One region of the Pseudoalteromonas sp. MelDa3 genome, then DNA from elsewhere that is predicted to be linked to it. Evidence: predicted binding sites of a transcription regulator. Region 1 holds the regulator's gene; each other region holds the start of a gene.
The links. Region 1 encodes sigma-54, which starts transcription at its own class of promoters, with help from an activator protein. Its sites were predicted from a motif close to GTTGGCACGNNNNTNGNNT; they were not measured.
Positions count from the first base shown of each region.

Region 2: a site for sigma-54 is predicted at 2,660-2,678, ahead of CXF89_RS00735 (flagellar basal body rod protein FlgF). Genes of this name have one in related genera too.
Region 3: a site for sigma-54 is predicted at 4,670-4,688, ahead of glnA (glutamate--ammonia ligase). Genes of this name have one in related genera too.
Region 4: a site for sigma-54 is predicted at 3,715-3,733, ahead of fliE (flagellar hook-basal body complex protein FliE). Genes of this name have one in related genera too.

Region 1 is NZ_PJBR01000007.1:112,124-120,307, forward strand. Features, by position in the region: gene mgtE (magnesium transporter) at 1-1,283, opposite strand, end outside; gene CXF89_RS02405 (HPr family phosphocarrier protein) at 1,414-1,686, opposite strand; gene rapZ (RNase adapter RapZ) at 1,729-2,574, opposite strand; gene ptsN (PTS IIA-like nitrogen regulatory protein PtsN) at 2,593-3,045, opposite strand; gene hpf (ribosome hibernation promoting factor) at 3,050-3,337, opposite strand; gene CXF89_RS02425 (RNA polymerase factor sigma-54) at 3,364-4,863, opposite strand; gene lptB (LPS export ABC transporter ATP-binding protein) at 4,933-5,658, opposite strand; gene lptA (lipopolysaccharide transport periplasmic protein LptA) at 5,655-6,200, opposite strand; gene lptC (LPS export ABC transporter periplasmic protein LptC) at 6,190-6,744, opposite strand; gene kdsC (3-deoxy-manno-octulosonate-8-phosphatase KdsC) at 6,741-7,292, opposite strand; gene CXF89_RS02450 (KpsF/GutQ family sugar-phosphate isomerase) at 7,293-8,184, opposite strand, start outside.
Region 2 is NZ_PJBR01000002.1:66,711-74,894, forward strand. Features, by position in the region: gene flgB (flagellar basal body rod protein FlgB) at 1-24, shown strand, start outside; gene flgC (flagellar basal body rod protein FlgC) at 30-461, shown strand; gene CXF89_RS00725 (flagellar hook assembly protein FlgD) at 475-1,155, shown strand; gene flgE (flagellar hook protein FlgE) at 1,214-2,557, shown strand; gene CXF89_RS00735 (flagellar basal body rod protein FlgF) at 2,715-3,458, shown strand; gene flgG (flagellar basal-body rod protein FlgG) at 3,480-4,268, shown strand; gene flgH (flagellar basal body L-ring protein FlgH) at 4,285-4,968, shown strand; gene CXF89_RS00750 (flagellar basal body P-ring protein FlgI) at 4,980-6,074, shown strand; gene flgJ (flagellar assembly peptidoglycan hydrolase FlgJ) at 6,247-7,263, shown strand; gene flgK (flagellar hook-associated protein FlgK) at 7,265-8,184, shown strand, end outside.
Region 3 is NZ_PJBR01000009.1:105,665-113,848, reverse strand. Features, by position in the region: gene ntrC (nitrogen regulation protein NR(I)) at 20-1,405, opposite strand; gene glnL (nitrogen regulation protein NR(II)) at 1,420-2,490, opposite strand; gene CXF89_RS03710 (DUF4124 domain-containing protein) at 2,573-3,094, opposite strand; gene glnA (glutamate--ammonia ligase) at 3,208-4,614, opposite strand; gene typA (translational GTPase TypA) at 5,122-6,945, shown strand; gene CXF89_RS03695 (hypothetical protein) at 7,090-7,704, shown strand; gene CXF89_RS03690 (CBM9 family sugar-binding protein) at 7,860-8,184, opposite strand, start outside.
Region 4 is NZ_PJBR01000013.1:40,155-48,338, forward strand. Features, by position in the region: gene fliH (flagellar assembly protein FliH) at 1-570, opposite strand, end outside; gene fliG (flagellar motor switch protein FliG) at 574-1,614, opposite strand; gene fliF (flagellar basal-body MS-ring/collar protein FliF) at 1,607-3,322, opposite strand; gene fliE (flagellar hook-basal body complex protein FliE) at 3,343-3,675, opposite strand; gene CXF89_RS04995 (sigma-54-dependent transcriptional regulator) at 3,832-5,298, opposite strand; gene CXF89_RS05000 (sensor histidine kinase) at 5,295-6,407, opposite strand; gene CXF89_RS05005 (DNA-3-methyladenine glycosylase I) at 6,540-7,133, shown strand; gene CXF89_RS05010 (sigma-54 dependent transcriptional regulator) at 7,472-8,184, opposite strand, start outside.

The DNA of each region.
Region 1 (8,184 bases):
CTACCTGCAAGAGCGGGATCTATATTCATCTTTTTAAGAATAATAGGGATACTCGCACCAGCAACACCTGCCACCACTAAGTTCATAAACATAGCGAAGGCGAGTACGCCACCAAGCATAAAGTCCCACTGCCATAGGGCAATAACACCTGCTATTAACAACGACCACAAAACACCGTTTAACGCGCCAATAGCAAGCTCTTTCATCATCAAGAAACGTTGGTTAGTTTGATTAATATGACCTACCGCAATACCACGGATAACAAGCGTTAATGATTGGCTACCTGCAACACCGCCCATAGAAGGGACAATACCGTTTAGTACAGCTAAAATAGGGAGCACATCTAAAGTGCCTTCAAAAAAGCTAGCTACAAAAGCAGCTGCAAGTGCAGTTAGTAAGTTGACACCTAACCAGACTGAGCGTTTTTTAGAGCTTTTTAGTACTGGCGCAAAGGTATCTTCTTCATCATCAAGACCGGCTAAGCCCAACAAACTATGCTCAGCATCTTCTCGGATTACGTCAACGATGTCATCGATAGTGACACGACCAAGGAGCTGATCGTTATCATCAACTACGGGGGCCGATATCCAATTATGACGTTCAAATAATTGCGCGACTTCACTTTCATCCATTGAGATTGGAATGGATTCACAATCTTCATCCATTAAATCGCGAACAATCTTTTCTGGCGGGTTAGTTAATAATGTACTCAGCGATAAAGCGCCTATAAAGCAGTTATGCTTATCAACAACGTACAAGTCATCGGTACCTTCTGGTAACTCGCCACGTAGCCTAATATACCTAAGTACAACATCAAGCGTAACATCAGGGCGAATGGTCACCGTATCGGTGTTCATTAGCGCGCCAGCAGAACGCTCTTGATACGAAAGTGCTTGTGTTGCACGTTCACGGTCTTGAATGTCCATCGCGCTAACAACGTCTTTATAGACGGTGTCTGGCAGACTACGTAATACTTCACCTAAGTCATCGTGGCCCATATCTTCTGTTGCGGCTGCAATGTGCTTAGGTTCCATTTGGGCAATAATGCCTAAACGAACATCTTCTGAGAGTTCTTCAAGAACATCGCCTTGCACATCAGGATCAACCAACTGCCAAAGGAGTCGGCGAATTTTATGCGGTGATGATTCTAATAATAATGCGGTATCACAAGGAGCTGTTTTTGCGAGCATGCGCCTAACTTGAACAAATTGACCACTATTGAGTGACTTAGTCACCTGTTTTAGTTGCTGTAGTGGGTAATCTTGTTCAAAAGCTTCAGGCATTGGCGTCCTTTATAAATTTTTATATTACTTTATGGGGAGAGGTGAGTTAACTGGCGTTACTAACCGTATTTATTTTATATATCTGTTTTAGTTGGGGCATTAGTAATGCGAGCATTATTTTTATAACTGTTTATTCTTGTTCATTAAAACGTTGTGCTATTAATTCTCCAACAGCATGCAAAGCTTGCTCAGAATCGGGGCCTTTGCATACAACTTTAACTTCTTTTCCTTGGCTACTTTCAAGTAACATTAGTGCAAGTACGCTATCGCCTGCGGCTTCTTTGTCATCTTGGAATAATGTGATTGTAGCATCAAATTGTACTGCTAATTGCGCAAGCACAGTAGCTGCTCTGGCGTGTAAGCCTAATTTGTTTTTTATTAAAAAAGTGTCTTCACAATGCATAACTTACTCTACCTAAGCTGAACAGGTGATTATTCAGCTATATTATTTTTCTTGTTCGCGATGGCGAATTTTTACATTGGGATGTGTCATTGCAAAACTTTCACCAATAGTTTGCGCTAAATATACAGAGCGATGTTGTCCGCCAGTACACCCAATGGCAATGGTTAAATAACTGCGGTTATTTCGCTCTAAGTGCGGTAACCACGTTTGTACAAATGTTTGAATTTGCCATGTGAATTTTTGCACTATGCTGTGATTGGCCAAATAATCTTTAACGGGTTGATCTAACCCATTTAAAGGTTTTAATTCAGGTTCCCAATGTGGATTTGGTAAAAAGCGTGCATCAAATACATAATCAGCTTCTTTTGGTATGCCGTGTTTAAAACCAAACGATTCAAACGTGACAATCAGTTGCTTATCTTTTTTACCTAAAATCTTTTCACGAATAGATTCAGCAAGTTGATGAACGCTTAAATCAGTCGTATCTATCATAAAGTCGGCGCGGGTGATTAATACATCAAGTAATTCTTTTTCTTTTTTGATGGCTAAATCAAGAGGCAACGAGTCAATTGATAGTGGGTGTAATCTACGAGTTTCAGAAAAACGTTTGATCAATGTTTGATCGTCGCTATCTAAATAAAATAACGTAGGTTTTGCAAAGCCAGGCAAGTATTCAAGAATATCGTTAAATTCATCTTGTTGTTTAGGGATGTTCCGCACATCAATGCTAACAGCAATTTTATCGTAGCTATCAGACACACTGCGAACTAATGAAGGAAGCAAGTTAACTGGAATATTATCTACGCAATAATAACCTAAATCTTCTACAACGCGTAAAGCAACCGACTTTCCAGAACCAGAACGGCCGCTTATGATAATTAACTCCATTTAACACCCTTTATAAAACTATGATTGATTGACAATAACTTGGTAAAGCTCAGCATCTGATTTTGCACTGCGTAACTGTTTACAAAAATCTTTGTTGTTTAGTTTATCAGCAATAGTTGCTAGAGTCTTTAAGTGCTGCTGGTTATCGCCATCTGGTACGATGAGTGCGACGAAAATATCAACAGGGCGATTATCGATTGCATCAAAATTTATTGGAGTTTCGCTAACGAGTACTAAAGCCAAAGGCTCTTCTGCACCGCTCATTCTTCCATGAGGAATGGCAATGCCACGCCCTATACCTGTACTACCCAATTTTTCTCTGCTCATTAAAGCATTAAGAATATCTTGTTGCGGTAAATACGGAAGTTTGTCGTGAGCAAGTTCGCTAATGAACTCTAAAATTCTTTTTTTGCTATTAAAAAGGACCGCAGCTTTGCTGCAGTCCTGGCATATAAGTGAGCTTAATTTCATCATATTAGTGTCGAGCAAGCTTCTCTTTGTGTTTAATTACTTGTCGATCGAGCTTGTCGATCAACGAGTCAATGGCGGCATACATATCTTGATGTTCTGTAGAGGCAAATAACTCAGCACCGCTTACGTGTATGGTGGCTTCTGCTTTTTGATTTAATTTTTCTACATCGAGAATGACATGAACATTATTAATATGATCAGAGTGTCTTTCTAGCTTCGCAAATTTGGTATTAATATAGTCTCTTAGTGAATCGGTTAATTCTACGTGACGACCAGTTAAGTTTAGTTGCATAAGCATTACCCTCTTTTTTTTGCGTCTTAAATCAAACTTTTACGTTGATTTGACGGTGGAATAGCCAGAGATTCGCGGTATTTTGCGATTGTACGTCTCGCTACTTTAATTCCTTGCTCAGCCAATATATCCGCTATTTTGCTATCACTCAATGGTTTTGCTGAGTTTTCTGCTGCGATTAATTTTCGGATAAGCGCACGGATTGCTGTAGATGAACATTCACCACCGTTTTCGGTGCTTACATGGCTTGAGAAAAAATATTTAAGCTCAAATATACCACGGGGTGTGTGCATATACTTTTGGGTTGTTACGCGCGAAATTGTTGATTCGTGCATTTCTACCATTTCAGCAACATCATTTAAAACCATTGGTTTCATGGCTTCAGGACCGTGTTCAAAAAAGCCTTGTTGTTGCTTAACAATACAATTTGTTACTTTTAATAGCGTGTCGTTTCTACTTTCTAAGCTTTTAATAAACCATTTAGCTTCTTGTAAATGCGAGCGAATAAACTGGCTGTCACCACTGGATTTTACAGTGCGAGACATTGCCGCGTATTGGCTATTAACACGAATTTTAGGCATGCTGTCTGGGTTTAACTCAACAACCCAGCGGCCTTTAATTTTTTTAACTGACACATCAGGAATAACATACTCAGATTCTTCTCTTACAATAGTATCTGCAGGTTTAGGGCTAAGAGTATGTATTAATGTCATTACTTCCTTAAGCTCTTCTTCTTTGAGCTTAGTTTTCTTCATTAATGTACGATAGTCACGAGCAGCTAATAAATCAATATGCTCGGTTAAAATCATTTTTGTTTCATTAATGTAAGGTGTTTCTTTATCAAACTGGTTAAGCTGAATACACAAACACTCTTGTAAACTACGTGCAGCAATACCAACAGGATCAAACAGTTGGATGCGTTTTAATACAGCTTCAATTTCATCAAGTTCGACTTCGTTATCATCTTCGTTTTCTTGATTAAAGCTTTCTAAAATCTCTTCGCAGCTTAGTGTTAAAATACCTGAATCATCGACGGCTTCTACAATCGCAATAGCAATAGCTTCGTCTGTAGGGCTAAATGGCGTTAGTTGTAACTGCCACATTAAATACTCATGGAGCGTTTCAGTAGAGGCGCCTTGGTATATTGATTCGTCTTCAGGCATCGGACCCGATGATGCTGCTGGGGCGGCACTCATGTACTCATCCCAACTAACATCCATAGCCATGTCGTCACTTAGCGTGTCTTTTGCAAGTGCTTCACCACTATCTTGTTCGTATTCACTTGGAGCATCATCGGCAGATGCGCTAACAGTTATGTCATCTGTATCTGCTTTTTGCTCGTTTTTACCTGCAGCGTCTTCTGAATAGTCTGCTTCTTCAACCTCTAATAGCGGGTTGCTGTCGAGAGCTTCTTGTATTTCTTGCTGGAGATCCAATGTACTGAGTTGCAACAAACGAATAGCTTGTTGCAGCTGTGGAGTCATTGTAAGTTGCTGGCCCATGCGCAGCTGTAGTGATTGCCTCATGTATCTCTAACAATCCTTTTATGTTGTTATAATTAATACTAGCAGATGCTTAAAGACATGGCGTAAATGTTACAGCCTAAATTGCTCGCCTAAGTAAACATCGCGTACTGTTTTATCATTTAATACGTGTTCTGGAGTACCTGATGCAATCAGCTCCCCATGAGAAACAATGTAGGCTTTTTCACAAACATCAAGGGTTTCTCTTACGTTATGATCGGTAATTAATACACCAATCCCACGATTTTTAAGATGTTCTATTATTTTCTTTATGTCTAATACCGAAATCGGGTCAACACCTGCAAATGGTTCATCCAGTAATATAAATTTAGGATCTGCTGCCAGCGCACGTGCTATTTCAACACGACGACGTTCGCCTCCTGACAATGCCATACCTTGGCTATCACGAATGTGTTGTATGCTAAATTCATCTAATAATTTATCGAGAGTGTCTTCTCTAGCTTGTTTATTTAACTCTTTGCGCGTTTCTAAAATGGCCATTAAGTTTTGATAAACAGTCAGCTTTCTGAATATTGAAGACTCTTGCGGTAAGTAGCCAATGCCTAATCTAGCACGACTATGCATAGGTAAAAGAGTAATATCGTTATCGTCTATCGATATTTTACCTTTGTCGCTAGGTACAAGTCCTACTATCATATAAAACGTGGTGGTTTTACCTGCACCGTTAGGGCCAAGTAAGCCAACAATACTGCCAGCTTTGACTTCAAGGCCGACGTTTTTTACAACTTCACGGCCTTTATAGCTCTTTGCTAATAGTTCAGCTTTTAATGTACTCATGGTTGACCTTTGTCGCTTTTTTTACTTTTTTTAGTCTCGATTGGCACTAAAATTGTGTGAACGCGGTCAGTTGAGTTTTCATCTTTTTCGGCACTGATTAGCTGCTGCTCTATATCGTAGGTAATGCTTTTAGCATTTATTTTTTGTCCCGCTTGCGATACTTGTGCATTACCAACAAGCGTTAAAAAACGCTTAGATACATCATAACGTACTTCGTCAGCACTGGCGCTCATAGTCGTGCCATCTGATTGCTTTTCTTCAAAGTACGCAGGGCTACCTGTAGCAATTAATAATTGTTTATTATCACCAAGTTCATCGCGTTTATGTACTTCTAAGCGGTCGGCTGTGATACGGCGATTACCGTGAATAATTTCAACGTTTTTCTCAAAAATCCCGACATTAGCTTTTAATTGACCTTCTTGCTTATCGGCGCTTATTGAAATTTGATTTGCAGCCGGTTGCGTATTTTGCTCTGCAGCACTACTATTAAACGCTAGTATAAGTGTAGGAATAATAAGTGATTTTAATATTTTATTGGTCATAATATATGGTTCGCGTATGGTTAATTAGTTTTATCACTTCGGTTTTTAAGTCGGCTTCTAGGCCTTTACCAGTGATTTTTAAATTGGGTCCAGTGATGATAACGGGTTGCTCCGAACGCATTGTTAATAGCTTTATATCTACCTGAATATTATCAGCATTGATTTTGTCTATCATGGCGTTATCGGTTAAGTTTTTGGCAACCACATTGCCTTCTAAAATTAATTGTTTGTCTTCGTATAATGTTGCTTCGTCTGCATTTATTTGCCACGTTTGCTTTTCGTTATATAAAGTAAAAATAGGTTTTTCAAAAAACGTAAAACCTAATTGTTGATATAGCTCCATTTTAGCCGCAGTAACTTTGTGGCTAATTTTACCTTGTTCGTCATAGGCTGTTTGTTTGAGTTCAATGGCTATGTAATCAGGCTTGGCAATAACTTCAGGCTCAGTCTGAGGTACAATATTTGTTTGTGTAAAATAAGGGTACCAAAGCCAAACCATACAGCTAATGAATAAAACGCTTAATATTATGCGCGCTGCATTCATGAACTAGTGCCTTGTGTAGTCAATGCTTTACCATTTTCAAGCATAAGTAAGTCGGTGAGCTCTCTTACTGCACCAAAGCCGCCAGGCATTTGCGTTACATAGTGTGATAAACGTTTAATAAGTGGATGGGCATCATTTACTGCAACAGCAAAGCCGACTAATTCCATAACGGGCATGTCAGGACCATCATCACCGATATAAGCAATTTGTTCATCGCTAAGGTTGAGTTTGTCTTTTAATTCTTGATAGGCAATGAGCTTATTTTCTTGGCCTTGATAAATATGCTGTACGGTTAAGCTGCTCATACGTTGTTGCACTATTTGTGAATGACGACCAGTAATTACAGCCACTTCAAAGCCACTGTTTATAAGCGCTTTAATGCCAAAACCATCTTTTGTATTAAATGCTTTTAGCTCTTCACCTTGATTACCAAGATAAATACGGCCATCAGAAAATACACCATCAATATCGCATATAAGTAGCTTTACTTTTTTAGCGCGTGCTTTTGCATCATCGCTCAGCGGTTGATAGAGTTCTTCAAATTGCATTTATAACACTCCTGCTTTTAATAGGTCTTGCATGTTTAATGCGCCAATAGGTTGGTTTTTCTCATTGACGACGATTAAGCCATTTATACGTTTGTGTTCCATAATATTAAGCGCTTCAGCGGCTAAAATATCTTGTGTAGCCGTAGTACATGACTTAGTCATAACAACATCTATTTGTGTTGTATGAATATCAATTCTTTGCTCTAAAATACGACGCAAATCGCCATCGGTAAATAATCCCACGAGCTGCTGATTTTCATCAACAATGGCTGTCATGCCTAAACCTTTAGCAGACATTTCAATAAGGGCATCTTTAACTGTTTGTGAAACGCTAATAATAGGTGTATTTGCGCCGCTGTGCATAACATCTTTTAAAGTAAGTAATAAGCGCTTGCCTAAACTACCACCTGGGTGAGATAGCGCGAAGTCATCAGCTGTAAACCCGCGAGCTTCTAATAATGCAACTGCCATGGCATCGCCCATCGCAAGCGTTGCAGTGGTACTTGATGTAGGAGCTAGACCCAATGAACAGGCTTCTTTTTCTACTTTAATACACACATGTACATTAGCAAGGGTCGCCATGGTTGATTGCGTATTGCCAGTCATCGATATCATTTTGGCACCAAGTCGTTTTAAAACCGGAATGATATTTAAAACTTCGCTGGTCTCCCCTGAATTAGAAATAAGCATAACCACGTCATTTTTAGTGATCATCCCTAAATCACCATGACTTGCTTCACCAGGGTGAACAAAAAATGCTGGACTGCCAGTGCTTGCAAGGGTTGCCGCTATTTTATTGCCAATATGACCTGATTTACCCATACCAATGACAATAATACGGCCTTCGCAGTCGTACATTAATTGGCACGCGTTATGAAAGTTTTCATCTACA
Region 2 (8,184 bases), on a different contig from region 1:
AAAGCTCTCGGTAGTCAAGGATAAAAATTATGAGTTTATATAATGTTTTCGATATTGCAGGTTCGGGTATGAGCGCACAAAATGTTCGCTTAAATACCACAGCTAGTAATATTTCTAATGCGAATACCATTAGTTCATCTCAAGACAAAACGTACCGAGCGCGCCAACCTGTATTTGCGGCTGAGCTAACAAAAGCTTCAGCATCAGCAAGTAACCAGCAGGGCTCCGCAGTTGGTGTTAAAGTTTTGGGCATTGTTGAAAGCGATGCGCCATTACAAATTGAATATAACCCAAACCATCCAAGTGCGGATGAAAATGGCTATATCTATAAACCCAACGTTAATGTTGTAGAGGAGATGGCAAATATGATTTCTGCCTCTCGTTCTTACCAAACAAACGTGCAAGTTGCTGATGCAGCAAAGCAAATGCTAAGTAAAACACTGTTGCTAGGGCAGCGGTAACTGAGGGTAGGTTATGAGTAACGATATTAGTACATCTTCATCCTATTTAGATTCTCTGCGCTGGCAAGAATCGCAAGTAGCGACCAGCGACAATGAGAGTGATGCGTTAACACAAGAAGATTTTTTCTCTTTGTTAACTCAGCAATTATCGTTTCAAGATCCCAGCAACCCTGCGGATAACGATCAAATGATTGCACAAATGACGAGCTTCACAATGGCTCAAGGTATTAGTGATTTGAATTCAAATTTTGATACGTTGGCTACTTCGATGACATCGAACTCAGCCCTGCAAGCTTCAACGCTTGTAGGTAAGCAGGCTTTACTTGAGTCAAATACTGTCGATTTAAATGAATCAGGTGATGCTAAAGGGTCTATCGTTGCCGAAAGTGCAGTTGAAAGCTTAACGCTTAGTGTAACTGATGCTTCTGGACAGTTAGTGAGAACAATTGATATGGGTTCCCAGGCTGCCGGCGCTGTTCGCTTTGTTTGGGATGGTAATAATGAAAGCGGTGAGCGTTTACCTGAAGGCGAATACACGTTATCGGCACAAGGTAGTACCAATGGTCAGTTTTCTAGCTTGCCTATTGCAACTTTCAAAAATATTGAAAGTGTAAACATTAACGGATCAAGCGGCATCATTGTTAACACCAAAGAAGGTGCGGTTAGGTTAACCGACATTGCAGAGATTGCGTAACAAATTTAATATTTCTTGCCTGCCAGCAGGCCACAGATTAACAGGTTAGAGGTGAACTATGAGCTTCAATATTGCATTAACCGGCCTAGCTGCCGCACAAAAAGATTTAGACGTAACTGCAAATAATATTGCAAACGTGAATACAACAGGTTTTAAAGAGTCGCGCGCTGAGTTTGCTGATGTGTATGCATCGTCAGTATTTAGCTCTGGTAAAACTAAAAATGGTGATGGTGTTCAAACCGCTATGGTTGCACAGCAGTTTCATCAAGGCTCACTGCAATTTACAAATAACTCACTTGATTTAGCGATCACTGGTGAAGGTTATTTCGCGATGAGTGAAGACTTAGGTTCTCAAGATTTTTCATATACTCGTGCAGGTGCATTCAAATTAAATGAAGATAATTTTGTAGTAGATGCTAAAGGTAATTTTTTACAAGGTTTCCCTGTTGATGAAGCTACAGGTGCCACTACATCAGTAAGTTTGAGTACTTCATCACCATTACAAATACCGGATTCGTCTGGTTCTCCTCGCGCAACAAGTAAAGTGTATTCATCATTTAACTTAGATTCACGAGAAACTCAACCCACAGTTGATACTTTCGATTCAAATACAAGTGCTTCTTATAATAGTTCTACATCAACTACAGTGTATGACTCATTAGGTGAGCCACATGTTTTACAGCTGTTCTTTGTAAAGCAAGACCCAGAAAATACACCAAACGAATGGGACGTTTACGCAACTTTAGACGGGAAAAATTTTGGGACAGATGGAGTTGAAACAGTCGCAGGTTCACATACCCCTATAGATACTTTTGAATTTACATCAGCAGGTTTGCCTGATGTTGAATTACCAGCTATAACGTTCCCTGATATAGACCTAGCTTCTGATGCGACTACAGGTTTGACTTCTCTTTTAACTAATGGTGCAAGTTTTCCTGATAAAGTGTCAGTCAGTTGGCGTGATGAAGCGGGAACAAGTAATAAAGTACCTACCCAGTTTGCAGGTAACTTTGAAGTAAAAGCACTTGAGCAAGATGGCGCTACCGTTGGCCGTTTAGCCGGGATTGACATTGGTACTGATGGTAAGGTAGTTGCGTCTTACAGTAATGGTGACTCAACTTTTTTAGGTCAAGTTGCTATGGTACGCTTTTCTAACTCACAAGGCTTACAGCAAGTAGGTGATACTGCTTGGAAAAAAAGTTTAACATCTGGTGATCCCATTGCAGGTGAGCCAGGATCAGGTACTTTAGGATCGATAAACTCATCAGCACTTGAGCAATCAAATACTAACCTTACAAACGAGCTTGTAGACTTAATTACTGCACAGCGTAATTACCAAGCAAACTCACGTGCGCTTGAAGTTAACTCAACTATTCAGCAAAGTATTTTGCAGATTCGATAAGCTAAACCCTATTAAATATATTAGGCTGCATTTTTGCAGCCTTTTTTATAAGTCCTCTTTGCAAGCCCTTCTAAATACCTCTCAATGTTGCGTCAAATTTAATCTGGCATCTATTTTGCATTTGTAAGTTCAGAGATTTTTTATGTGAGTCGATACTATGGACAAAATGGTCTACATTGCGGCCTCTGGCGCTAAGCAAAGCCTACAAGGGCTTGCTTTAAAAGCCAATAATTTGGCAAATGCAAATACAACGGGTTTTAAAGCTGACTTTGCGCAGGCGCGTTCTATGCAAGCGTTTGGCGAAGGTTTGCCTACACGAGTATTTTCAATGCAAGAGCGTCCGGGTTCTAACATGGTATCGGGTGGCATTGTTCAAACCGGGCGAGACTTAGATATCGCGATGAGCGATAACGCATGGCTTGCTGTGCAAGATGCCTCCGGTAATGAAGCTTACACAAAAGTGGGTACGTTAAACGTTACTGCTCAAGGCATGCTCGTAACCAGTCATGGTCGTCAAGTTATTGGCGAAGGGGGACCTGTTATTTTACCTGTCCCAGTCGAAAAAATAGGGTTTAGCCAAGATGGCGCTATTCAAGTTCGACCACAAGGCGCTCCAGCTAACTTTTTAGAAGAAATAGACACGCTTAGAGTAGTAGAAGCAAATAGCTCACAGCTCGAAAAAGGTAACGATGGTTTATTTAGACCAAAAGCAAATGTAACAGTAGATACCTCTGCCAATGTAAAAGTTTTAAGTGGTTCGCTTGAAATGTCTAATGTGAACCCTGTTCACGAAATGGTCGACATGATAAGCCACCAGCGCCAATTTGAATTACAAGTGAAATTAATGAAAACAGCTGAAGAAATTGACGAGCGTCAAGATCAGTTATTACGCATAGTTTAACTTTAAAGTGAGGACACGATTATGAATCCAGCATTGTGGATCAGTAAAACTGGGCTAGACGCTCAACAAACCGATATATCGGTTATCTCAAATAATTTAGCGAATGCGAGTACCGTAGGCTATAAAAAAAGCCGCGCTATATTTGAAGATTTACTTTATCAAAATATTAATCAACCAGGTGGTCGTTCATCGCAAGATACCGAAATGCCATCGGGCTTAATGTTAGGTGCGGGTGCTAAAGTTGTAGCTAACCAAAAAGAGTTTACGCAAGGCAACATGTTGACCACCGAAAATTCACTAGATTGGATGATTTCTGGTGAAGGTTTTTTTGAAGTACTGCAACCAGATGGCAATATTGCTTACTCGCGCAATGGTCAGTTTACTACCGATGGCGATGGACGAATTGTAACATCGGGAGCAGGTTACGTTATTCAGCCAGAAATGAATGTACCTGATGACGCGCAATCAATTACGGTTTCGCAAGACGGCGAAGTATCTGTACGTGTTGCAGGCCAAGCTGATAACGTGGTCATTGGTCAGCTTACTATTAGTGATTTTATTAATCCGTCGGGCCTTGAGCCAATTGGTCAAAACCTTTATACCGAAACCGCTGTAAGTGGTGCGCCGGTACAAGGTAATCCTGGTGTTGAAGGGTTAGGTAGCATTATTCAAGGCTCACTCGAAACTTCAAACGTAAATGTAACTGAAGAGCTCGTAAACCTAATTGAAACTCAGCGTATTTACGAAATGAACTCAAAAGTAATTTCGGCCGTTGACGAAATGATGAGTTATATCAATCAACAGCTTTAATAGAGTAGGGGGAATTATGCGTAATATTATTTTATTTACAGCGGGCACATTATTTTTAAGTGGCTGTATGTCTACGCAAAATAGTGAAGTAGTGCAGGACGACCCTTACTACGCACCTATGTACCCCGAGCCTATTTTAGAGCCGCTGGTAGCCACAGGTTCATTGTTTAATACTCATACATCAAACGACTTATATTCTGATAAAAAAGCGCTACGTACTGGCGATATAATTACGGTTAAATTGCAAGAGTCTACTCAAGCAACAAAAGCCGCTAAAACAGAAACAGACAAAGAAACCGACGCAAGCTTAGACCCAGTGATTGGCTTAGGTGGTCTACCTGTAAATATAGGTGGCGATAGTATTCAGTTTGGCATTGGTAGCGATTCGTCGTTTACGGGCGATTCAAAATCAAACCAGTCAAACAGCTTAGTGGGCGATATTTCGGTTAATGTAATGCGCGTTTTACCTAATGGTAACTTAGTTATTCGCGGCGAAAAATGGCTAACGCTTAATACCGGTGAAGAGTTTATTCGTTTAGAAGGGCTAGTACGCCCTCAAGACGTAAGCGCCGATAATACGGTTGAATCAAACCGCATTGCTAATGCACGTATTCAATACTCAGGTAAAGGGCAAACGCAAGAAGCGCAAAGTCCTGGTTGGCTTACACGTTTCTTTAGCAGTTCGCTGTTTCCATTTTAGAGGGTAACAACATGAATAGCCTTAAAGCTTTATGTTTAGTTGTGTTATTAGGTTGGCAGTTTACTGCCAGTGCTGAGCGCATAAAAGATGTGTCTATGGTTGAAGGCGTACGCTCTAACCAATTAGTTGGTTATGGCTTAGTGGTTGGTTTACCAGGCACTGGCGAGCAAAACTCATACACACAACAAAGTTTTAGAGGCATGTTGAACAGCTTTGGTATTACGCTACCCTCAACTCAAAGTCCTAAAATTAAAAATGTTGCCGCTGTTGCTGTGCATGCAGAATTACCTGCATTTAGAAAGCCCGGACAAACAATAGATATTACGGTTTCTTCTATTGGTAGTGCAGGCAGTTTACGTGGCGGTACTTTACTACAAACCTTTTTAAAGGGGGTAGATGGTAACGTATACGCTATTGCACAAGGTAGCTTAATTGTCGGTGGCTTAGGCGCACAAGGCCTTGATGGTAGTAAGGTTGTAATTAACACCCCTACAGTTGGTCGTATACCAAATGGCGCAACAGTTGAACGCACTGTAGAAAGCCCATTTATGCAAGGCGATTACATTACCTTCAACCTAAACCGCCCAGACTTTACAACGGCAAAACGCCTAGAAAAAACAATTAATGACCTAGTTGGCCCAAATAGCGCACAAGCAATTGATTCTGTTTCTATCCGTGTTATTGCACCACGCGATGCATCCCAGCGTGTATCGTACTTATCGACACTCGAAAACTTAGAATTTAAGCCAGCTGATATGGCCGCTAAAATTATAGTTAACTCGCGTACCGGTACAATTGTCATTGGCAAAAACGTTAAGCTTCAGCCTGCGGCTATAACTCATGGTGGCTTAACAGTAACAATTGCAGAGCAACAAAATGTGTCACAACCAAACCCGCTAGCAAACGGTGATACAGTTGTCACACAGCAAAGTATTATTGATGTAAACCAAGACGACTCGCGCGCCTTTGTATTTAATCCAGGTGTAAGCCTTGACGATTTAGTTCGCGCAATTAACGAAGTAGGCGCAGCGCCTGGTGACTTAATGGCTATTTTAGAAGCACTAAAAGAAGCCGGCGCAATTAACGGGCAGTTAGTTGTTATATAAATAACTCAAGTCAATAAATAACGTATTACTTAAGCTCTATATTTTTGAAACAAGATATAGGGCTTTTTATTTACAGCAACTTAAGTTTATTATTTTTATCTTCCTCGTTTTATCGGTAGTGGCTCAATTTTTGCATTTTTAACTGCATTATTCATTTTGTGTCAAAAAGCCGATGGAAACTAATCACCTCGATAAACAAAACTTTTTTGATTTAGGCAACTTAGATTCACTTCGTAAAGAAGCCTTAACCAGTGGCGATGCATCAACTGATGCCTCTAAAGCTGCGCTTAAAAAAGCGGCCGCACAATTTGAAGCTATTTTTACGCAAATGCTGCTCAAAGGAATGCGCAAAGCTAACGAAGCATTTGAAGACAAAGACAGCCCATTTAATTCAAGTGGCGTAAAGTTTTTTGAAGAAATGCACGATCAGCAACTTTCAACAGAGCTTTCATCAAATGGCTCGTTAGGCCTTGCCGATTTAATTGTTCAGCAGTTATCGCCTGAGTCTAAAAACTTTATGCCAGGTTCGGTGCTTAGAACAACTAACGATATTTTCAGCGATACGCAAGTCGGATCCGCTCTTCCTCATGAGCAAAAAAATAAGCAACCCGATCTTATCGTTAAAAGTACTAAAGCCGATATTGCTGAGCCTAAGGTTAATACTGCAGAGTCTAAAACCGATAGCCCAACATTTAAAAATGCAGAAGAGTTTGTAAGTTCAGTGTGGGAACACGCTAAAACTGCAGCGCAAAAAATAGGTTTAAACCCAGCGGTAATGGTTGCTCAAGCGGCACTTGAAACCGGTTGGGGTAAACACATTATTAATAAAAGTGACGGTGGCAGCTCAAATAACTTATTTAATATTAAGTCAGATAAAAGCTGGGAAGGCGATAAAGCAAGCAAAGTAACGCTTGAGTTTGAGCAAGGCACACCCGTTAAAAAACAAGCAAGCTTTAGAGCCTACGATTCAATTAAAGATAGCGTGAACGACTTCGTTGATTTTTTAACGCAAAACCCACGCTACCAAGAAGCATTACAAAATACAGCAAAACCAAATGACTTTTTAGATTCATTACAAAAAGCAGGTTATGCAACCGATCCAAATTATGCCAGCAAAATAAAAAATGTGCTCAATAGCAGCCAGCTAAAAGACATTGCGGCAAACGTGATCCGCCAAGGAGTAGAGTAACATGTCGTTTAATTTATTAAACATTGCCAGTTCTGGGGTTAGAGCAAGTTCGGAGCTACTGCAAACGACAAGTAAAAACATCGCCAATGTTAATACCGAAGGCTATGTGCGCGAGCGTACAGAGTTTACCACTATGGTTGATAACCAAGTGGGGCGAGGCGAAACATACCGATTACTAAATGAGTTTGCTCAGTCACAGCTAAATCGTGACACCTCTAATAAATCGTTTTTCGATCAGTTTATTACTGAGGCAAATCGAGTTGATACTATTTTTTCTGAAGAGTCTAATAACCTATCTACAGGCATTAACTCTTTATTTAATAACGTACAAGAAGCGCTTAATCAACCGTCATCTACCGTTGCTCGCTCATTAGTAATGACCGACGCGCAAAGCTTAATTGATCAAATGGATAGACTTTCGGGCATCGTGCTTGATCAAAAAAGTGTAGTGAACGAGCAGCTTGAAATTTTTTCAGACGAAGCAAACTCACTCATTCAAAGTATTAGTACGCTAAATCAAAATATTGCAGCCGTTAATGGCACTAATAATGCCGCAGATGCAAGCTCTACCTATAACGAACGCGATAAAGCAATACGCGACTTATCAGAGCTAATAGACATAGAAACGCTTGATGGTCCAAATGGCGAAAAACTCGTTTTTATGGGCACAGGCGAAGCAGTTGTTATGCAAAATGGCGCATTTAACTTATTCTCGATGACAGGGGATCCCGATCCTAACTTTAAAGAATTCACGCTTGACGTTAATGGTGGCAAAGCAGTGCCGCTTGAAGTTGATGTAAGCAAGCTTAAAGGCAAAATTGGCGGCTTACTCGCTTTTAGAGATGACATATTAGTCCCTGCTCAAAACCAAATTGGTCAAATGGGCTTAGCGATAGCCGACGCATTTAACGAGCAAAACAA
Region 3 (8,184 bases), on a different contig from region 1:
ATGTGTTAAAAGCGTTTAATCAGCTAATATTGCGCTCTTTTAATTTTCGGGTCAACGTGTTGCGTCCCCAACCAATTTTTATAGCAGCATCTTGCTTATGACCAGAACAATTAGCCAGTGCGGTTTTAATTAAGCGAGTTTCTAGCTGGGCTTGAATGTCAGGCCAAATATTTTCTTTGCCTTGTTTAAGCTCTTGATTAAGCCATTGCTGAAACGCATCTAGCCAATCACCTTCTTCCTGGGTTGGCGAAGCATCCAGAATCTCCGGCGGTAAGTCTTGCTCGCTTACAAGCTCACCCGGTGCCATTACAGTAAGCCAGCGACAGGTGTTTTCTAATTGGCGTACATTGCCTGGCCAATTAAATAAGCGTAATTGCTCAGTTGCCTTAGGGCTCAGCACTTTGCTTTCTACTTGTAGCTCTTTAGCGCTTTTATGTAAAAAGTGTTGCGATAAGCTTTCTATATCTTCAGTACGCTCTCGAAGAGCAGGTAAACGTAGGCGCACAACATTAAGACGATGAAATAAATCATCCCTAAACTTGCCCTGTTTAACTAAATCTTCAAGGTTTTGGTGCGTAGCCGCAATAATACGCACATCTACTTTTATACTTTGATGGCCACCAACGCGATAAAACTCACCATCGGCAAGAACGCGTAATAAACGTGTTTGTACATCAAGTGGCATATCACCAATTTCATCTAAAAATAGTGTGCCGCCATTGGCTTGCTCAAAGCGGCCTTTACGCACGCTGTCGGCGCCCGTAAATGCGCCTTTTTCGTGGCCAAATAACTCTGACTCAACAAGCTCTTTTGGAATGGCTGCCATGTTAAGTGCAATAAATTGATTTTCTTTACGTGGGCTATGATTGTGCAGCGCACTGGCGACAAGTTCTTTACCTGTTCCAGATTCGCCATTTATTAATACGCTCATGCTAGAGGCCGATAGTTTACCTATCGCTCTAAACACTTCTTGCATTGCGGGCGCTTCACCAATTATGTGGGCACTTTTTGGTGGAGCTTGCTTTCGCTTAGTTTTTTTAGTGGAGTTTGCTCTGCATGCGCTTTCGACTAGCGCCACTGCTTCGTTTAAATCAAACGGCTTAGCAAGGTATTCAAAAGCACCTTTTTGGAATGCATTTACAGCTGAGTCTAAATCTGAGTGCGCAGTCATTATAATAACCGGCAGCCCAGGGTTTTGCTCTGCAATAAGTTCAAGCAACGCCATACCATCCATACCAGGCATTCGTACGTCAGAAACTAAAACAGTAGGTTGGCTAAACTTTAGTGCGCTTAGTACATCTTGCGCATTAGCAAAGCTCTCTGTGTTAAACCCTGCACGGGTTAGTGCTTTTTCAAGTACAAATCGAATAGAAGCATCATCATCTACAAGCCAAACTGTTTTCATGCAAACTCCAAACATTAATCTGCAAAGGGCAGATAGATATTAAATTCAGTATGTCCAGGCCAGCTATCACATTCTATATAGCCATCATGTTGATCTATCAGTGTTTGCGCTATTGAGAGTCCTAACCCAGAGCCACCTTCTTTATTGGTGATCATAGGGTAGAACAGTGTTTCGCGTACACTGGGATCAATACCTGGTCCGTTATCAGATATTTGGATCAACAAGGCTTTTTTAGGTGCTTTACCTGGGCGACGATGCTGATGATTAATGCGGGTTTTTATTGTTATTTCACCGCCATCTACAAGCGCCTGTTGGGCATTTCGAACAATGTTTAATACCACTTGCTGAATTTTGCCTTGATCAATGTATACATCAGGAATACTTGGGTCGTAATCTTTAACTAAGCTAATGTTAGAACAATTATCTAACGTACTTAGCCTTGCAACTGATTCAAGTGATTGATGTATATTGCCATACGATTTTTGCGGAAGTTGATTGGGCCCCAAAAGCCTATCTACTAGTTCGCGTAATCGGTCGGCTTGCTCAATGATGAGCTCAGCACATTGATCTCTTTCTTGTTGATCAACCTCATACTGCAATAACTGCGCCGCTCCGCGAATTCCACCTAAAGGATTTTTAATTTCGTGAGCTAAGCCTCTAATTAGGTTTCGGGCAGCTTGATATTGATGCATTTGATTAGACGCTTGGTCGTGCTTAATTTCGTCATCGGTTTGGCGCCACTCAAATAAAATATAAAGCGAGCCATTAAACTTAATTTGTCGTGTACTTACGGCTACTTTTGCATGGCGAGAATCGCTAAAAACCACGTCAGCTCTATGCTGCTGGCAATCTACGCCTTCAACTAATGAGTATTGTTCTATACGCTGTAAATCGATTGAATGGTAGTTAAAAAGGCTATCAAACGGTTGTTCTAACAAGCGCTTATTACCAAGGCCAAGCAGCTCGCTGGTACTGGTGTTGGCATATACAACGGTGAAGTTTTTATCAAGTAGCATGATAGCGGTTGTTTGATTTTGCCAAATGGCATCGAGTAGCTCAGGGCTAAAGTTTTTATTATTAATCATAGCTGCACCATTTTAGTGCGTGGATGTTTGCAAGCAAGTTATATGGTTAAATACACTGCTGCACGTTTAGTAATGCCCCAATTTAGTTACCTAGGTTTAGCCCTTTTCGGTGCATAAAAAATATGCAGGGTTCGCTTGTAGCAATAACTTGGTTTTTACTATTAAAAAGCTTTAATTGTAGTGTGTGCTGACCACGTTCTACATCTCTAATTGCAAAGGTTGAGCTGTCACTGGCTGGGCCGTGTGCTTTACCATCAATAAAAAGTTGTATAGTAAAACCAGTTTCAAAGCGTGGTTTTATTCGGCTAGTTACATACACAGTGCCGGTATTTTCACGAATAGTCTGGTTATGATCAGGTGAGGAAATAGCAATACTAAAGGCCGCTTGTTGAGGCTGAGGTTGCTCGTCAAAAATGTCAGTATTTGTGGCAGGCATATTAAGATCTTGGCTGGTGAGCTTTACCTCTTGGGCCCCTTTATGAGGGGTGTCTGAGAACACTAATACGCCATTTTTATCTTTCCAAGCGTATATTTTTGTTTCACCGGCATAACCATAATTACTTAATCCTAAAGTAATTAATAGTAATAAAATCTTGTTATTCACTCTGCAGCCCTGCATTTTTATCGGTAACTTAACTTTAGTGGAGATTGACTAATTTTACCATTAAAAAAGCCCGCAAAGCGGGCTTGAGAACACACATATTTTTTACAGCTTAATTAACAGCTGTAGTACATTTCAAACTCAACTGGGTGAGTTGTCATGTTAAGCTTTTCAACTTCTTTAGACTTAAGTTCGATGTAAGCATCGATTAAGTCATCAGTGAATACGCCACCTTGAGTTAAGAATTCACGGTCTGCGCTAAGTGCAGATAGTGCTTCGTCAAGTGATGCTGCAACAGTTGGAATTTCTGCTGCTTCTTCAGCTGGTAAGTCGTATAAATCTTTATCCATAGCATCGCCAGGATGGATCTTGTTTTTGATACCATCAAGGCCAGCCATAAGCATTGCTGAGAAAGCAAGGTATGGGTTAGCAGTTGGATCCGGGAAGCGTACTTCAATACGACGACCTTTTTCAGATGGAACCACTGGGATACGGATTGATGCAGAACGGTTACGTGCAGAGTATGCAAGCATAACGGGTGCTTCAAAACCTGGTACTAAACGTTTGTACGAGTTAGTAGACGCATTTGCGAAAGCGTTAATTGCTTTAGCATGCTTAATGATACCGCCAATGTAGTAAAGTGCATCTTCAGAAAGACCGCCGTACTTATCGCCAGCAAAAAGGTTAACACCGTCTTTAGCTAAAGACTGGTGACAATGCATACCAGAACCGTTATCACCAACAACTGGCTTAGGCATAAACGTTGCTGTTTTACCGTATAAGTGAGCCATGTTATGGATAACATATTTCATTTCTTGAATTTCATCCGCTTTTAATACCATTGTATTAAAGCGAGTAGCGATTTCGTTTTGACCTGCTGTTGCTACTTCGTGGTGATGTGCTTCTACTACTTGCCCCATTTCTTCTAGAACTAGACACGTAGCTGAACGCCAATCTTGGAAGTCATCAACTGGAGCAACTGGGAAGTAACCGCCTTTAACACCTGGACGGTGACCAGTGTTGCCATCTGCATATTCTTTATCTGAGTTCCAAGCAGCTTGCTTAGAATCAATTTTGTACATAGAACCAGACATATCTGATTTGTATTTAACATCGTCAAATACGAAAAACTCTGGCTCAGGGCCAAATAAAACAGTGTCTGCAATGCCTGTAGAACGCATGTAATCTTCAGCACGCTTAGCAACAGAACGCGGGTCGCGCTCATAGCCTTGTAGTGTAGAAGGCTCTACTACGTCACAACGTAAAATTAATGTCGCTTCTTCAGTGAAAGGGTCTAGTTTGATTGACTCAGGAACTGGCATTAATACCATGTCTGATTCGTTTATGCCTTTCCAGCCTGCAATTGAAGAACCGTCGAACATTTTACCGTCTTCGAAAAAATCTTCATCAACTTGGTGATGAGGAATCGATACATGTTGTTCTTTACCCTTAGTGTCAGTAAAGCGTAAATCAATGAACTTGACGTCATTTTCTTTAATAAAATCTAAAACCGATTGTGACATGTGTCCTCCAACTATTGGGTTTTGTTATTGCTGCATAATTGCTTTGATATTTACTAAGCTGATTTTGTGCCATTATTGTAACTGGCTGTTTATAAATTAAAAAAATATCATTGCATCAAAATGGAATATACAAACGCACCATGTTGGTGCGTAAATGTTCCATTTCGGTGCAAAATTTACAGAGCGTAATTTGTTGTTAATTTAATCAGCTGAAATTAGCATAACCTAAATGCAAAAGAGTAACAAAAAGATCGGAAAAATAGTCAAAAAGGCTGTTTTTCAAAAAAATATTGAAATTTAATTCATATAATTGTCATATATAAAACAGATACTTAGTAAAAGTATTGAGAAAGTTTTAAAATATGTATTGGATAAACTTTCATCCATGTCATTAATGAGGGATAATATGCGCCCTTTTAAATCCTATGCTGGGACATCTCGCGAAAGCGTGGATGAGTGCGTAGATCTTGCAGGATCATTGAGAATTTAATTTCTCTGAGTAAATATATGAGCATCGAAAAGTTAAGAAATATAGCGATTATCGCGCACGTTGACCACGGTAAAACAACTCTGGTTGACAAACTACTTGAGCAATCAGGTACATTAGAAACACGCGGCGGTAACGAAGAGCGCGTGATGGACTCAAACGACATTGAGAAAGAACGTGGTATTACCATTTTGGCTAAAAACACAGCCATCTCTTGGAACGACTACCATATCAATATCGTAGATACTCCGGGACACGCCGATTTCGGTGGTGAAGTTGAACGCGTACTTTCGATGGCTGACTCAGTATTATTACTTGTTGATGCTCAAGAAGGTCCAATGCCACAAACGCGTTTCGTTACGCAAAAGGCATTCGCGCAAGGCTTAAAGCCAATCGTAGTTATCAATAAAATTGATAAGCCAGGTTCACGTCCTGATTGGGTTATGGATCAAATCTTTGATTTATTCGACAACCTTGGCGCAACTGACGAACAGTTAGATTTTAAAGTAATCTACGCTTCAGCTATCAACGGCTGGGCAACACTAGATTTAGACGAGCCATCAGACAACATGGAACCTATGTTCAAGATGATCGTTGACGAAGTATCACCACCGGATGCAGATCCTGAAGGTGACTTCCAAATGCAAATTTCTCAACTAGATTACAACTCTTATGTTGGTGTAGTTGGTATTGGTCGTATTAAACGTGGTTCTGTTGCTCCTAACCAACAAGTTACTATTATCAGTGCTGATGGCACTACACGTAATGGTAAAATTGGCGCAGTACAAAGCTACCTAGGTCTTGAACGTATCGAAACTGATAGAGCTTACGCTGGTAACATCGTAACTGTAACAGGTATTGGTGAGCTTAAGATTTCTGATACAGTTTGTTTCCCAGGAAACGTTGAAGCATTACCACCACTAAGTGTTGATGAGCCAACTGTAACAATGACATTCTCTGTAAATAACTCACCTTTCTGTGGTAAAGAAGGTAAGTTTGTAACGTCACGTAATATCCGTGAACGTTTAGACAAAGAATTAGTACACAACGTAGCACTTCGCGTTGAAGATACTGGTAGCCCAGATAGCTTCCGTGTTTCTGGTCGTGGTGAATTACACCTAGGTATCTTAATCGAGAACATGCGTCGTGAAGGTTACGAGCTTTCAGTTTCTCGTCCGGAAGTTATCTTACGTACTGTAGATGGCGTTCTAGAAGAACCGTTTGAAACAGTTACTATTGACTGTCAAGACGAGCATCAGGGTTCTGTTATGGAACAAGTTGGCCTACGTAAAGGTGAGCTTACTAACATGACTCCAGATGGCAAAGGCCGTATGCGTTTAGATTTCATGATCCCTAGCCGTGGTTTAATTGGTTTCCAAACTGATTTCATGACGCTTACTTCGGGTTCTGGTCTTATGTACCATACGTTCGATCATTACGGTCCTCACAAAGGTGGCGACATCGGTGTTCGTAAGAACGGCGTAATGATTGCAAATGCAACTGGTAAAGCACTTACTAACGCATTATTCAACTTACAAGAACGCGGCCGTTTATTCATCGGTCACGGTGTTGAAGTATACGAAGGTATGGTTATCGGTATTCATAACCGTGATAACGACCTTACAGTTAACGCCCTTAAAGGCAAGCAGTTAACTAACGTACGTGCATCTGGTACTGATGAAGCGCAAACGCTTTCTCCACACCTTAACTACTCACTTGAGCAAGCGCTTGAGTTCATCGATGATGACGAGCTAGTTGAAGTAACTCCACTAAACATTCGTATTCGTAAGCGTTACCTTACAGAAAACGAACGTAAACGTGCAGGTCGTGGACCTAAAGCATAATCTATTAATTTAGAATTATGATTTTAAAAGCCGCTGTATTGAAAAATACAGCGGCTTTTTTGTGGGTGAGATTCATTTATTTAAATTTAAATGAGTGCTATTTTGAATATTAAATAAATTGGAAAATGTAAAAAGGAATTAACTATGCATACTGGAATATTACTTAAAAACGATGATGGTGAAAAATATATTTTAGAGAAGCAATATGAACTGTATTACAATTTCACGGTAGACTGTTTTTTTTCAATACAAGCAGCGTATCCTAAATATAAAGAAGCTAGGGAGAGGTCAGGTCAGTTAAGTAAAGAAGATAGATTGCATATTCACTCTTTCATATTTTATTCAAATTCTTTCGTTTTATATGCTGCGCTCACATTAGAAGCATATATTAATTATTATGGCGCAAGGTATTTGAAGTTAAGCAATCGACTTAAAAATTTGAGGGTTAGAGATAAATGGAGAGATTATATAAAGTTAAAATTGGATATAGATCTTGATAAAGAGACTAATGAAAAAATAAGTAAAATAATTAACTTGAGGAATACTCTTGCTCACTCTAATGCTGAGAAAGTGCTTCTAAATACAAACGACAACGGCTGGGAAAAAAATATTCAAGCAAGGTTAGAAGTTTTAGATAAAGGACAATTCCTATTTGACTTGAACAGTATTTTTAAAAGAGTATTTGAGTTTGATGAGTCGGAAAAAAAAGACTTTGAAAATAATCATTGGATAGTGGATCTAGAAAAAACTCAAAATTAATATTGTTACAGGTCAAGTAGGTAATATTTTTACTTTGATCTTTATTTAAGCAATCGATAATGCAAAACCCCCATGTTTGTTGGTAGGGGATTTTTTTCGTTGGGTTTCGCTGCGCTCAACCCAACCTACTTAATTATTTTATTGGTGGGAGTAACTTACTTTTTAGGGAGTAGGGTGATTTTGCCAAATACATCTGCATCTATAAAGCCACGGTTTCTGTCGCCATTTACTGGTTGTACTTCGTGTGAGCCCATAAAGTGCTCGCGCACGTCACTGCCATCGTTATCGCAATACGCTAGCATAAATCCGATTACCTGCTTTTCGCTAAGTGTAATTGGGGTATTTTTAGCACCTTCTTTATAATCATTCGGGTAGAGTTTTATCGCTACTTCCCAGGTAATGTTAAAAGGCGTGGTGGTATTGCGCTTCCAATTACTAACTAGGTGGTCGGTATACAAATGGGCTTTTTTATCAGGTCCG
Region 4 (8,184 bases), on a different contig from region 1:
ATCAATACTTTGCTTTAACGTATGTAAAATCACATCAGGCGATGTTTTTACTTCTTGATAAATAACAGCTTCCGCCAACATGCTAGCTAGTTGTACTAATTGCTTCTCGGCTTGTTCGTCCACTTTATCTAGCGGTGCAGTTAGCCCCTCTAAAATGGCTTTTAAACTTGTTAACTGCTCTTCAATTAATGGTTTTACATCTTCAAGGCCTTGTGTTTTACCTTGATCTAAGCCTTCTTTGTAACCTGCTTCTTTACCTTCGCCAACGCCTTTTTCAAAGCCGTCTATGTAGCCTTGCTCATGACCTTGTTTAAGGCCTTCTTCGTACGCGTCTTGTCTAATACGTTCAAGCTCAACCATGGTAAGCGCAGGGAGTTCTGGTTCTTGTGGCTCATCAATAGGCATTTCTTCGGCTAATTCTTTTTTGTACAACTCACTAAGCGGTGTGCCATAAGCTGTAGAGCGATTCCCAAAGCTGCTCTCATCTGGTGCTACATCCGGAATAGCCCAGTTTTTTAATAATTCATCTGCTTCATCAGCCCGAAGTGTGCGTCCTTTGAGTTTGCTCATGGTTTACAGGAACTCCTCGCCACCGCCGCCGCCCAGCTGAATTTCACCCGAGTCAGACAAACGACGCGCTGTTGATAAAATCTCTTTTTGCGCCGCTTCTACTTCGCTTATACGTACCGGTGCCATTGCTTCTAAATCATCAGCAAGCATTTCGGCTGCACGCTTAGACATATTACCTAGTATTTTATCTTTAAGTGCATCATCAGCACCCTTAATTGCTTTCATTAGTACGTCTTGTTGTACTTCTCGTAGGATTGCTTGAATACCACGGTCTTCAACATCCATTAAGTTTTCAAACACAAACATTAAGTCTTGAATTTGCTGCGACATCTCTTCATCATGCTCACGAATAGAGTCCATTAACTGCCCTTCAACGTTAGTATCAAGGTAATTTAAAATATCTGCTGCAGCCTTCAAACCACCCATTTTAGCAGCTTGCGCACCTGCTTGGCCGGCAAATTGTTTTTCCATTATTTCGTTTAGCTCTTGCAGTGCTGCAGGCTGAACTTCTTCAAGGTTTGCAATCCGCATGGTTAAATCTAAGCGTACTTTTTCAGGAAACTGAGAAATAATTTCAGCTGACTGTTCTGGCTCTAAGTACGATAATACAATAGTTTGAATTTGTGGATGCTCATTGCGAATAATACTAGCGACCTGTTTAGAGTCCATCCATTTTAATGAATCCAAGCCTTTAGCGCCTGAGCCCATAACAATTTGGTCAATAAGGCTAGCGGCTTTGTCTTCACCAAGGGCTGCAGTAAGCGCTTTTCTAATAAAGTCTTCTGACTGAAAACCAATGGTACTAAAGCTTTGAATTTGTTCTATAAACAAGTTGTGTACAGCGCTAATCTTGGCTTGTGATAAATCCTGTAACCCAGCCATCGCCATACCCACTTTTTGCACCTGTTTAGGTTCTAAGTGTTTAAGGATTTGCGCGGCATCTTCTTCTGATAAACTCAAAAGTAATATAGCGGCTTTATCTACCCCATCTAGCTTATCAACATCAAAGGCTGGCGGGAGTTGTTTTTGTTCTTGATCAGTCATCTTCTGTTAACCACGCTTTGACTACTTGTGATGATAGTTCTGGTTCGTTAGCTACAAGGGCACGAATTGCTTTAAGTAAATCTTCGTCACCATGTAAATCCGGTAACTGCAGTGTACCATCACTTGAGAAACCAACCGAAGCAGAATCAAAGTCTTTATTTAGCATATCAAGCGTGTTGTCGCCAATATCTACGCCCGAACTTAATGCATCTTCGTCGTATTCTTCTAGTGTATCGTCTGGGTAAATTAAGCGTTTAAGCATTGGTTTTACTACTGCCATTATCAATACAATGATAACTAAGGCGCCTAATACAAGGCGGGCCATTTTCATAAACCAGTCTTGTTCCCACAGTGGCACTTCTATTGCTAAATTTGTTTCTTCACGTACAAACGGCACTGTTACGACTTCAAGTGCATCACCACGTTGCATATCAAAACCTACACCACCTTGTAGTAAGCGACGAATATTTGACAATGCCTCTACCGAGCGTGGAGTCATGGTTGTTTCACCGTTTTCTCCCACTTTAGCAATGTAGTCAACAGCAACTGATACGCTTATTCTACGTATTACACCACTTTGCTGGCGCTTATGCGAAATGGTTGTATCGAGTTCATAATTACGTGTGGCTTCTTTGTGGCTGCGTGTTGGTGACGTAGCTGTGCCTGCACCACCTTGCCCCGCAACCTCAGGAATGTTCGAGTTTAGCGGTGGCTGATTTGTAAGTGCACCTGGAATACCAACAGCTAGGCCGCCAATGTTATTTTCTTCAAATGTGGTCTCGCTTCTAACCGCTGGTAGGTCTGGGTTATAACGCTTTTGAGTTTCTTCAATAGAGCTAAAGTCCATGCTCAAATCGACTTGGGCTGTATAGTTTGCAAGCCCAACAACCGGTATTAAAATACTGTCTATTTTTTCAAGGTACTCTTGTTCGCGCTTACGTTCTAAGTCGTATTCTTTACGAGAGCGTGCTGCTAATGAGCTTTGCGAACCTGAATTTAGTAATCGACCATTTTGATCGGTTACAGTAACTCGCATAGGCTCTAAACCCTGTACTGCTGAAGCAATCATATCAACAACAGAGTCTACTTCTTCACGGTCAAGTGAGCGTCCACGTTTGAGTGTTAATACAACGGTAGCTGATGGTTTTTTTTCTCTGCGGGCAAATACGTTTTCTTTAGGAATAGCTAACAATACTTTGGCGCGAGTAATGTTATTAAGCTCTTCAATGGTGCGTGCTAATTGCTGTTCACGACCATGTTTTAGGCGTTCGCGCTCTAAGCGTTGGCTTACACCAAAGCCCATATCTTGCATAATTATATCAGAGCCCGACGCTGGCCCTTGCTCTAACCCTTCGCGGGTCATTAACAATTTAATGTTTTGGTATTCGCTTTCATCAACCGATACAACGTTGCCATCTAGTTGATATTCAATTTGTTGCGCATCTAAAAAGTCGAGCGTTTGAATAAGCTCTTCAGTTTGCATTTTACCTAACGGGCGCATATCTGGCTGACGAGCCCAAATAATAATGAAAATTGCGATAGCTAAACAAATAGCTAATGCTATAACCAATGTTACTTGGCGCAATACATCAACACCATTTAAAGCACTTAAGTAGCCTGACTTTTGTTCTTGTTGATCATCACCACCACTTTGGTCAATACCGCCACCAGCAAGTGCTAGGTCTGTAGATTGGTTAGATTGCGCCACAATAATTCTCCACTACCTAATTAAACAGGCATGTTCATGATTTCTTTATAAGCTTCAACAAGTTTATTACGAACCTGTACTGTAGCCTCAAAAGCAACTGACGATTTTTGAGAAGCAATCATCGCCTCAGCAAGCGATACACTTCGATCACCCATCTCAACTGCTGTTACTTTTTGAGCGGCATCTTGTTGTAATCCATGCACTGAATTTAGTGCATCACTTAGCATGTCGCCAAACTGGGAAGTAGAAGTAGGTTGAACTTGAGTCGGCAATTTATTTATTTGATTATTACGGCCGGCTTCTAAAGCCATTGATTGCATTTCTTGAAATACAGCACTGTTTTGAATTTTCATAATTTATCTCTGACACGCAGTGAACTCTTATAAGTAATAAAGCACAAAGCATGCCAAATAATTAATCATTAAAATACAATAGGTTAACTTTAGTTTGTGTTAGTCAGAGTTTTGACAACCCTAAGTTCGCAGCGCAAACTCAGGGTTTATAGGAGGTTATGCAGGAAGTGAAATACCTAAATCGCGCATTTGCGCTAGTTTATAACGTAAAGTGCGTGGGCTTATGCCCAACGTTTCGGCAACGTCTTTACGCTTGCCTTGGCAACGTGCAAGGGTTTCTAAAATAATGCGATGCTCTTTGTCTTTAAGCTCATCTTTATAGCTACCGGTATCTGCCGCAAGTAAACCTTGTTTGGGCTCATCCTCGGCATGCAATTTTTCATCATAATATGCAGAGCTTAGCGTGCTTTTATCAACGCCTTTATCTGCGTGAGCTAATTCTGTTGGCGATACTGTTTGCGCTGGTGCCAATGATGGCTCCATAACAAAGTTATTAGATACTAAGTTTTCGATAAAAATAGCATGCTCGTTTATTGTATCGCCACTTCGCAGTATAAGCGCACGTTGTATAACGTTATCAAGCTCGCGCACATTACCAGGCCACGCGTGAGCCAATAACTTTTGCTCGGCAGCTTTATCTAAATATGCCATGGGCTCTTTGCTTTTACTTATATGGCGCTCAATTAAATGCTTAGCCAATACAATAATATCGCCAGGGCGTTGGCTCAATGGTCGCCACATAAGTGGAAAAACATTAAGCCTGTAATATAAATCTTCTCTAAACTGATTTTCAGACACAGCTTCTTTTAAATCACGATTACTGGTTGCCAAAATACGTACATCGAGCTGGATTGTTTTACGACCCCCTAAACGCTCTACTTCACGCTCTTGCAGTACGCGTAAAAGTTTAGCTTGTAGCCCTAAGTCCATCTCAGTAATTTCATCAAGTAAAATAGTACCGCCTTGTGCTTGCTCAAACTTACCCGGACATGCTTGAATCGCGCCCGTAAAAGCCCCTTTTTCGTAACCAAATAACGTGGCTTCGAGCATATTTTCAGGAATAGCCGCGCAGTTAATCGCCACAAATGGCTCATTACATCGGCTCGACTTATCATGAATATAACGAGCAAGTACCTCCTTACCTGAACCACTTGGGCCAAGTACCATTACACTTGCATCAGAGCGTGCTACTTTACTTGCAAGCTCCAATAATTGAATACTAGTTGGGTCGGCAACAATAGGTCCGTCGGTTTCTTTTGCTTTTTCAGGCAAATAACGGCTCACCATATTTAACAGCACTTCAGGTGCAAATGGTTTAGCCATGTAGTCAATTGCACCTAGGCGCATGGCTTCTACCGCATCGTCAATTGTGGCGTACGCCGTCATCATCAATACAGGTAAATCAGGGTGGTTTAATTTAATACTGCGTAGTAAATCAAGTCCACTCATTGCGCCCATTTGCACGTCGCTTACAACAAGCGAAAATTGATCTTTTTTAAGCAGTAACATTGCTTGCTCAGCACTGTTAGCTGCAACACATTCAATACCCGACATTTCAAGGGTATCTATTAAGGCTTCACGAAGACCGGCGTCATCTTCAACAACTAAAATAGTGTTACTCATAATGAACCCTCTAGTTTAGATTTTGCCTTAATAGGCAGTAACAAGCTAAAGCAGGCACCACCCTGCGTATTATTGGTCACATCAACACGGCCTTGGTGCGCACTAGCCACCGAACTCACTACAGCAAGCCCTAAACCTGTGCCCTGACTTTTGGTAGTAAAAAATGGTTCAAAAATTTTATCGCTTTGGCTTAAATCAACACCTGGGCCATTGTCGCTCACGCTAATACGAACCATATCTAAATCTTTTAAATCTCTTTGTGCGCTAATTTTTACTTTTGCACCGCCGCCAATAACTTGAATACTATTGTGCACAAGATTTTGGATAGCACTGGCCAATGCCGTTTTATTACCGACTATTTGTATATCTGGCTCTGGTAAGCTTACATCCAGCTCACTTTCATTAAGTGCGACCATCGCATCAGCACCTGCTTTAACTTCTGTTAAAAGCTGCTGCATTGAAACTTGCTCAACAACTTGCTGATCGCCACTTTTGGCAAATAACAGCATGTCGTTTACTTGAGTTTCTAAATCTTTTAAACGCGACATTAACTTTGTTTGAAAGTTATCGCGAGATGCTTCGGGTAAGCGCTTTGATCCTAAATTAGCAGCGTACAGCATAGCGGCTGAGAGCGGCGTACGTACTTGATGCGCTAATGATGCAACCATTTTACCCAGCGCGCTTAATCGCTGCATATGTGCAACACGTTTTTGTAAACGGCGAGTTTCGGTTAAATCCGTCATTAAAATAAGTTGCCCAGGCTCTGGGGCTAAAGCGGTAATATCAAGTTTTATTAAGCGCCCATCTTTTAAAGACACTTCGTGACCATCGTCTTGATGTGGCCTAAAAGAGCGCTGAATAACATTAAACCAGCGTTCGCCTTCAAGTGGCTCGCCAAGCATATCAATCGCTATTTGATTCGCTTTTGCAATCAAGCCTTTGCCATCAAGTACAACCACGCCTGCTGGCATGGTATCAACCAAATGTGAAAGCCAACTTGCTTGCTTGCGCAGATCGCTTAATTCACCAATGTACTCCTCTTGAAGTAAACATGGGTTATACTGATTTGCAGAAAAAAACTGTGGTTTTAGCACGCTAGCAAGGGCCATAATCAAATCTCGAATTGATGTAGATACATGTCTAAATGCACGATTTATACCAAAATTTATTTACATACTTATCATTAAGTTACATCAATAATTTGAGCGACATAAAAATGACGCACGCAAAAAGGAATAATAATGAGTGAGCAAATAAAGTGCCGTTGCCCGTGGCTCGACACCACTAAACCCGACTACGTTATTTACCATGATGAAGAATGGGGCGTCCCCCTTTATGATGATACAAAGCTGTTTGAATTTATCACTCTAGAATCAGCGCAAGCAGGCTTAAGCTGGTACACAATTTTAAAAAAACGCAGCGGTTACAAAAAAGCATTTGCTAATTTTGATGTAAAAAAAGTGGCACAATTCACACAAGATGACGTTGAGAGATTAATGCTTGATGAGGGTATTGTGCGAAATCGCTTAAAAATTGCGGCAACTGTCAACAACGCAAAGCGCTTTATAGAAATACAAGAAGAATTTGGAAGTTTTAGTAACTACCAATGGCAGTTTGTGGGTAATAAACCGATTATAAGTAATTTAAATAACGTTGAAGACTACCCAACAATTACAGAAGCATCAACTGCATTCGCTAAAGATTTAAAAAAACGGGGTTTTAAGTTTTTAGGCCCTACAACGGTTTACGCTCATATGCAGGCCTGCGGTATGGTTAACGATCACAGTAATGATTGTTTTAGAAAAGAAGAAATTATTAAAGCTTTTAGTGGGTAAGTGATTTATAGCTATAAAAGTAATTTGTTCACAAAGAGGTTAAGAGACGCTGCGCTATAGAGAAGTAAAGCGTAAGTTGACTATGGTTTCTCATTTACCTTCGTTTTTCTCTTTGTGAAATAGCGTTTTATTTAAGTGATTAAAAGTCTCGTTTTTCACGCTAGCAAGTCTAGCGTCTACAACAAAAGTAAAAACCGTGTAGGTGCGAATTTACTTCGCGCTCTTGCTAATATTTTTTAAGTAAAGTGCGGTATAAAACCGCACCTACAAAACGAGGGGCTCTTTATCTACTGTGTTTGGCCAATTTATAACTAAACACTGACAGCTGCTTTTAAACCTTAATCTCTTGAAAGATTATACTTTTTCATTTTCTCAACGAGTGTTGTTCTGCGAACACCCAATATCTCTGCAGCGCGAGCTACAACGTAATCATAACGCTCTAACGCTTGGGTTATTAAGCTTATTTCGAGCTCGGCTAAATAATCTTTAAGTTCAATACCATCATCTGGCAATAGCCCACTACCCGTTTGGCTAAACTCAGCGTCTGGCTCACTTTCGTAATCGCTAAAACCGGTGCTAAATATATCGTTAAAGGCGTCTTTTTCCATTAACTCTTCAGGGTATTCTGGCTCGTAGGCTTCAACTTCGATGTAACGATATTTATTAGGTAAATCGGGAATATCAACCACTTTTTCAGGAAACATAATAACCATACGTTCCACTAAGTTAGCAAGCTCACGAATATTACCAGGCCAAGCATGTTCTTTTAAGCTCTCAACTGCGCGCTCTGTAAACTTAGCGGTAGAACCTGTTTGGTCGTTAACACGGCGCATTAACTCTTTTAAAAGCAGCGGAATATCATCAGCACGTTCACTCAGCGATGGGTTTTCGATAGGAAATACATTTAAGCGGTAATATAAATCTTCCCTAAAACTACCCTCTTCAATCATTGTTTCAAGGTTACGATGCGTGGCTGCAATAACGCGTACATCAGCCTGAATAGCCTTTGTACCACCAACTCGTTCATAACTTCGCTCTTGCAATACTCGCA